Regions from separate parts of the Thalassospira sp. MIT1004 genome, predicted to be linked through region 1. Evidence: predicted binding sites of a transcription regulator. Region 1 holds the regulator's gene; the other holds the start of a gene.

The links. Region 1 encodes LexA, which represses DNA repair genes until DNA is damaged. Its sites were predicted from a motif close to ATGTTCTANTTTGGTTC; they were not measured.
Region 2: the regulator LexA is predicted to act here: its motif matches at 2,663-2,679, upstream of uvrA (excinuclease ABC subunit UvrA).

The regions. Positions count from the first base shown of each region.
Region 1 is NZ_MCAO01000022.1:157,937-161,816, reverse strand. Features, by position in the region: gene trpC (indole-3-glycerol phosphate synthase TrpC) at 1-565, shown strand, start outside; gene moaC (cyclic pyranopterin monophosphate synthase MoaC) at 586-1,065, shown strand; gene lexA (transcriptional repressor LexA) at 1,213-1,920, shown strand; gene BC440_RS09310 (ComEC/Rec2 family competence protein) at 1,994-3,880, opposite strand, start outside.
Region 2 is NZ_MCAO01000022.1:344,342-348,221, reverse strand. Features, by position in the region: gene uvrA (excinuclease ABC subunit UvrA) at 1-2,652, opposite strand, end outside; gene fbaA (class II fructose-bisphosphate aldolase) at 2,844-3,880, opposite strand, start outside.

The DNA.
Region 1 (3,880 bases):
TCTGGCACAGGCCTATAAGGCCGGTGGGGCAAGTTGCCTGTCGGTCCTGACCGACATCCCCTATTTCCAGGGCGATGACAGCTATCTGATCGCGGCACGTGCCGCGGTTGATCTGCCGGTCCTGCGCAAGGATTTCATGCTTGATCCCTATCAGGTGACCGAAGCCCGGGCCCTTGGTGCCGATTGCATCCTTCTGATCATGGCAGCCCTCGAAGACGCCCAGGCCGCCGAGCTTGAAGACGCCGCAAACAGCCTTGGCATGGATGTCCTGATCGAGGTGCACAACGCCCCGGAACTCGAACGCGCCCTGAAACTGAAATCAAAGCTGCTTGGCGTTAACAACCGCAATCTGAAAACGCTCGAAGTCTCCCTGACCACGACCGAAGAACTCGCTGGCATGGTTGATGACAGCCGGATGCTGGTCGCCGAAAGCGGCCTGTTCACGCACGATGACCTCGCCCGCATGGCAAAGGTCGGCGCGCAATGCTTCCTGATCGGCGAAAGTCTTATGCGTCAGGACGACGTCACCGCCGCCACCCGCAATATTCTTGGCCTCGCGGCCTGATAACGGAACAAGACACAGGCATGGCAGACAAACTTTCGCATATCGACGCCGCTGGTAACGCCGTCATGGTCGATATTTCGGCCAAGACCGATACCGCGCGCGTCGCCATCGCAAAGGGCCGTGTCCTGATGTCGGCGGAAACGGCCCGGCTGATTGCCGAACGCGGCCATAAAAAGGGCGATGTTCTTGGCATCGCCCAGCTTGCCGGGATTATGGGCGCCAAGAAAACCGCTGACCTGATCCCGCTTTGCCACCCCCTGCCCCTGACCTCGGTCGAAGTCACGCTGGAACTCGCAACTGCCACCGATGCGGTAGATATTGTCGCGACCTGCAAAACCACCGGCAAAACCGGGGTGGAAATGGAAGCCCTGACCGCCGTTTCCGTTACCGCACTCACCGTGTTCGATATGTGCAAGGCGGTCGATAAAGCCATGCGGATTACCGATATTCGCGTTGCCCACAAGGAAGGCGGAAAGTCGGGTACTTTCACCGCCGACTGATCCCTGGAAATACCCAAATTTCGTTTCTTGACCGAAAGAATGCCCTTAAACGGTGATTTTTCGGGTTGTGGTGCTTGACGAACAAGCAGAACCAAAGTAGAACATTCATGTATTCGGTTTGTTCTTATTACAGGTTCGGGAAAAATCATGCTGACGCGCAAGCAATACGAATTGCTGGTCTATATCGATAATTACCTTCGCGATCATGGTATCTCACCCTCTTTTGACGAGATGAAAGAAGCCCTGAGCCTGAAATCCAAATCCGGCATTCATCGACTGATCACCGGGCTTGAGGAACGCGGTTTTATTCGCCGTCTCGCCCATCGGGCCCGCGCGCTCGAAGTCCTGCGTCTTCCGGATAATAATGATGACGACGCGGCGGAAACGCCCAACAATGTTACCTCTATCGCCTCCGCGCGAAAGGCTGCGCATCGGCCGGCAACCGTGCCTTCGGCCTTTTCGGAATCGGGTGAATCCGTTTCCCTGCCGCTGTTTGGCCGGATTGCGGCGGGTACCCCGATCGAGGCCCTTCGCGATCAGACCACAATGGTGCAGGTCCCGGCAGCGCTTCTGGGAACCGGCGATCACTATGCGCTTGAAGTTTCCGGTGATTCGATGATCGATGCCGGTATTCTCGATGGCGACACCGTCCTGATCCAGCGTTGCGAACAGGCCAATGATGGCTCCATCGTTGTCGCACTGGTCGACGACGCCGAAGCCACTCTGAAACGCCTGAAACGTGGCCGTGGCGAAGTTCTGCTGGAACCGGCCAATGCGCGTTATGAAACGCGCGCGCTGTCGCCTGATCGTGTCCGCATTCAGGGACGTCTGATCGGTTTGCTCCGCCAATACTGATAGAATACCGAATAAACCGAACAAACCGAAAGAAACCGAAAGAAACGCCGTCGGCCTTGCCCGGCGGCGTTTTTTATTTGACCACCCTGCCCCCGATGATAATCCACGGCCAGATGCCGGACGTTTCACGCACGGTTTCGATCACCGGGGCGGCATCGGGCCGCAACGCAACCGAGACGCCCCCCTGCCACCACAACAGGTCATCATCGATGACAGTCACATCCGGCGCACAGATATCACGCGGCATATCGCGTTTCAGGCTGATGATCATATCGCCATGGCGGCATGCATAGAACGGATTGGCAAGATCATTGGCAATGATCACCTGCCGTCCGGCGATCCTGACGGAACAAACCGTTGCGTCGCATTTTTCGATGACATTGCCGGCATCATGATCGGCGATACCAAATCGCGCCATCCAGACCGACTGCTGAAAATCCGAAATGCCTTCGGGCAGGACAAGTTTGTCGCGCACCCTGTCGCGAATTGCCCAGCTTTCCTGATCCCCCGAAACCAGAATATCCGCCGGGCGATACAGGATTTGCGCCGCAATCGCCACGCATAGCGGAATGACAGCAAACCGGGCAATCGCGTTCCCCCGCCAGACCAGCCACCAGGCCATCGCCATCATGATGCCGATGGCAAATACGGCACTAAACTGCTCGACATGCCAAAGCCCCCAGGCCTGATCGGCGGCAAGGCTTGCGGTTTCAATCAACAATGTCAGTCCCGGCTTCATCAACCACAATGCCAGTCCCCCGGCTCCGAACGGCATCAGAACAAGCGTCGCCACAATCATCGGCATCACCCAGAACGCCATCACCGGAATGGCAATCAGGTTGGACACGATCCCGATCATCGAAATCCGCCCGAAATGAAACCCGATGATCGGCGCGGTCACCGCCGTAACCAGCAACCCGGTCATCACCAGCCCGGCAAAAAACAGCCAAAGCCGGAATAGCCATGACCGATCCACCGACTTGTCAAACCATCGTCTGCCCGGACCATCATAAAACGCCACCAGCACCGTTACCGCCGCAAAGGAAAGCTGAAAGCTTGGCCCCAATACCGCATCGGGCCGCAGGATCAGAACAACCAGCGCCGCAAACGCCACCAGCCGCAACGATATCGCCCGCCGATCCAGCAGCAACGCAATCCAGACAATCGTCAACGTCACAAAGGCACGCTGCGTCGGCACACTGGCCCCTGACAGGCCAAGATAGATCACGGCTGCGCCCATCGCCCCGATAGCCGCCCATTTCTTGATCGGAAACCGCAGCGCAAGGGCAGGAATGGCCGCCATGCCAAACCGCAGGAAAAAGAAAACCGTCCCGCTTAAAAGCCCCATATGCAGCCCGGAAATCGCCAGAAGATGCGCCAATCCCGATTTGCGAAGATCATCGGCAATTTCCGCACTGACATCGCCGCGTTCGCCGACAATCAGTGCCTTGGCAATCCCGGCCCCTGCGCCGGTAAGGCTCTGATCGATTGCCGTCATGATCGTCAGGCGCAGACTTTCGATCCGGTCCGAAACCGGCTGCATCATTCCTGTTTCGGCCTTCTTGGTCACACTATATTTATGGCCGAAAACAAACCCGGTCGCCCCGATCCCGTCCAGATATAATCCGCGTGAAAAATCCGGGTCGCCCGGCACGGACGCCGCGCGCAACGGAAACAGCCGTGCCGTTGCCACGATATGATCCCCAACGGAAAGCTCATCCCCACCTGGAAGGCTCAATCGCACCTTCCAGTCAAATACCGTATCCTCAAGCCCCGCGATCCGCATTGGTGCCACGGTCATACGCATCCGCCCGCCCCGTGGTTCCAGAAGCGTGATGTCGCCCTCGATCTCTGTCATGTAAAGCGTCTTGGTGAGAAGCCCGGATGGTGCCCTTTCAAGATGGATGGATGCAATCAGCAACCCGACACAAAAACCCGCCAGCAGCAGAATGCCAAAGAA
Region 2 (3,880 bases), 190 kb from region 1:
CACCGTGTTGCCCTGATCGACAATGGTGTGCAACACTTCCAGGAGCTTGCGGATATCATGGAAATGAAGCCCGGTGGTTGGTTCATCAAGGATGTATAGCGTGCGGCCAGTGGCCCGCTTTGACAGTTCCTTGGCAAGCTTCACGCGCTGCGCTTCACCACCCGAAAGGGTCGTTGCCTGCTGACCGAGATGGATGTAGCTCAACCCGACCTGTTTTAAGGTTTCCATCTTGTCGCGAATGGACGGAACGGCCTTGAAGAAATCGGCCCCTTCTTCGACTGTCATATCAAGAATGTCAGATATCGATTTGCCTTTAAATGATATTTCCAGCGTTTCGCGGTTGTATCGCTTCCCCTTACATTGATCACAGGTAACGTAAACATCAGGCAGGAAATGCATTTCGATCTTGATCACGCCATCGCCCTGACAAGCTTCACAACGGCCACCCTTGACGTTGAACGAGAAACGGCCGGGCTTGTAACCGCGTGTTTTGGCTTCGGGCAATTGCGCGAACCAGTCACGGATCGGGGTGAAGGCCCCGGTATAGGTGACTGGGTTGGAACGCGGGGTGCGGCCAATCGGGCTTTGGTCGATATCGATGATTTTGTCGATATGTTCGATGCCGGTGATGGTGTCATGGGCACCGGGGTGATTGCGTGCATTATGCATCCGCTTGGCAAGTGCTTTATACAGCGTTTCAATGACAAGGCTGGACTTGCCGCCACCCGAAACACCTGTAACACAGATGAATTTGCCAAGCGGGAATTTGGCATCGACATTTTGCAGGTTGTTGGCGCGGGCACCCTTGATCGCAATCGATTTGCCATTACCATTGCGGCGTTCCTGGGGAACGGCGATCTGTTCAACCCCGACAAGATACTTTCCGGTCAGGCTGTTCGGGTTCTGCTGTATCTGTTCTGGTGTGCCTTCGGCAACAATACGACCGCCATGGATACCAGCACCAGGGCCCATATCAACGACATAATCGGCGGCACGAATGGCGTCTTCGTCATGTTCAACAACAAGCACGGTGTTGCCCAGATCGCGAAGACGTTTCAGGGTCTCAAGCAATCGGTCATTGTCACGCTGATGCAGGCCAATGGAAGGTTCATCCAGAACATACAAGACCCCGGTCAGGCCGGATCCGATTTGCGACGCCAGCCGGATACGCTGGCTTTCGCCACCTGAAAGTGTGCCAGATGTACGCGACATCGACAGATAATCCAGTCCGACATCCCGCAGGAAACGCAGGCGATCATTGATTTCGCGCAGGATGCGTCGCGCGATTTCGGTTTCTTTTTCGTTCAGTTTGCCTTCAAGCGCCTGGAACCAATCGGCGGCTTTGCCAATCGAAAGGTCGGTAATTTCCGAAATCGTACATTTGTCGATCTTTACGGCCAGTGCCTCGGGTTTCAGGCGATGGCCTTCGCAGGTCGGGCAGCTTGAAACCGTCTGGTATTTCGAAAGTTCATCGCGTGCCCACTGGCTGTCGGTTTCGCGCCAGCGGCGTGACATGTTGGGAATGACACCTTCGAACGGTCGGGCAACCTTGTAGCTGCGCGAACCGTCATCGTAGGTCACCGTGACGTCTTCATCACCTGAACCATACAGAATGATGTCCTGTGCTGTTTTCGGAAGCTTTTCCCATGCGACATTGGTCTTGAAGCCGAAATGCTTGGCGACCGCCCGTAGGGTTTGAAGATAATATTTCGATGTGGTGCTGGCCCAAGGCGCAACAGCGCCTTCGTCAAGGCTTTTGCCTTCATCCGGGACGACCAGTTCCGGGTCGAATTCCATCTGGGTGCCAAGACCATCGCAAGCCGGGCAGGCGCCAAACGGGTTGTTGAACGAAAACAGGCGGGGTTCTATTTCCTCAATCGTGAAACCGGAAACCGGGCAGGCGAACTTTGCCGAGAACACGGTTGTTTCGCCGGTTTTGGCATCTTCTGTCAGGACGATACCGTCTGTCAGTTCAAGGGCGGTTTCAAAACTGTCGGCAAGGCGGGTTGCAATCCCTTCCTTGACGATCAGACGGTCAACCACGACCGAGATATCGTGCTTGAGTTTTTTGTTCAGTTCAGGTGCTTCGTCGATGTCATACATTTCGCCATCAATCTTGACGCGCTGGAACCCGCGTGTGCGAAGGTCACGCAGTTCCTTTTTGTATTCACCCTTACGCCCCCGAACGAACGGTGCCAGCAGATAAAGCCGCGTGCCTTCGGGCATTTCCATAACGCGGTCAACCATCTGCGATACGGTCTGGCTGACAATCGGAAGGCCGGTTGCCGGGGAATACGGGATGCCAACGCGCGCCCAGAGAAGACGCATATAGTCATAAATTTCGGTAACCGTTCCCACAGTCGAGCGCGGGTTGCGCGATGTTGTTTTCTGTTCGATGGAAATGGCAGGAGACAGGCCATCAATATATTCCACATCGGGTTTTTGCATCAATTCAAGGAATTGACGTGCATACGCTGACAGGCTTTCGACATAACGACGCTGTCCTTCGGCATAAATCGTATCGAACGCCAGCGAACTTTTGCCCGACCCTGACAGACCAGTGATGACCACCAGAGCATCGCGAGGCAGTTCAACATCGATATTTTGCAGGTTATGTTCTTTCGCACCGCGAACCGAAATTTTCGTCAGCATGTCGGGCCTTTTGTTCCTGTAATGTTCGGGAAAGGTATAGAGGAGCCAATCCTGATACGCAAGCGCGCCCCTGACAGTTCCTGTCAGTATCTGTCAGGAGTAGTTTATTTTTGCAGTGGCGCAAGATCGCCCACGAAAAAAACCCGCCGGAAAAACCGGCGGGTTGAACATGCTTTTGCAATCCTAAAGGATCACCCTTTGGTAACCGACCGACCGGTTGCGCCAAGATCCTTGAAAGCTTCTTCGAGGCGGGCCGCCATCGAGAGTTCGGCTTCGCGGACCCATACGCGCGGGTCGTACTGTTTTTTGTAGGGCTGATCGGTATCCGGATCGACCTGATATTTGAAAGCACGTGCATTGGCTTCGACATATTCGCCAACCGGGCGCGAATAGGCGAACTGGGTATCGGTATCGATATTCATCTTGAAGACGCCGTAGCTGACGGCTTCTTCGATTTTTTCTTTTTCCGAACCCGAACCGCCATGGAATACGAAGTCCAGCGGCCGGTCGCCAAGGTTATGCTTTTCCGAAACGTATTTCTGGGATTCCAGAAGGATTTCCGGACGAAGTTTGACGTTGCCAGGTTTATAAACACCGTGAACGTTACCGAATGCCGCCGCGACCGAGAAATGGCCAAGCGGAGCAAGGCGGCGGTATGCTTCTTCGACTTCTTCTGGGCGGGTATAAAGGCGCGGATCAATTTCCTCGACACTAGTATCAAGGTCATGGCCGATACCGTCTTCTTCGCCGCCGGTCACGCCCAGTTCGATTTCCAGACTCATTTCGATTTTCGACATGCGTTTGAGGAACTCTTCGCAGGTCGACAGGTTGTCTTCGAGCGGTTCCTCGGACAGGTCCAGCATATGGGAGCTATAAAGCGCCTTGCCGGTCTCGGCATAGGCCTTTTCGCTCCATTTCAGCATTTCATCGACCCACGGAACGAATTTCCGGTTTGCGTGGTCGGTATGCATGACGACAGCAACACCATAATATTCAGCCATCAGCTGGGCATGGCGTGCCGCCGAAACGGCGCCTACCACACGGGCAGCCGCAGCGTCCTTGATGCCCTTGCCGGCAAAGAACTGTGCACCGCCATTCGAAAGCTGAATGATGATGTCAGAACCGGCATTTGCAGCGGCTTCAAGGGCGGCATTCATCGTGCTGGACGATGTGATATTGACGGCGGGAAGGGCGTAACCGTCCTGCTTGCAGGCAGCGACAAGGTCAC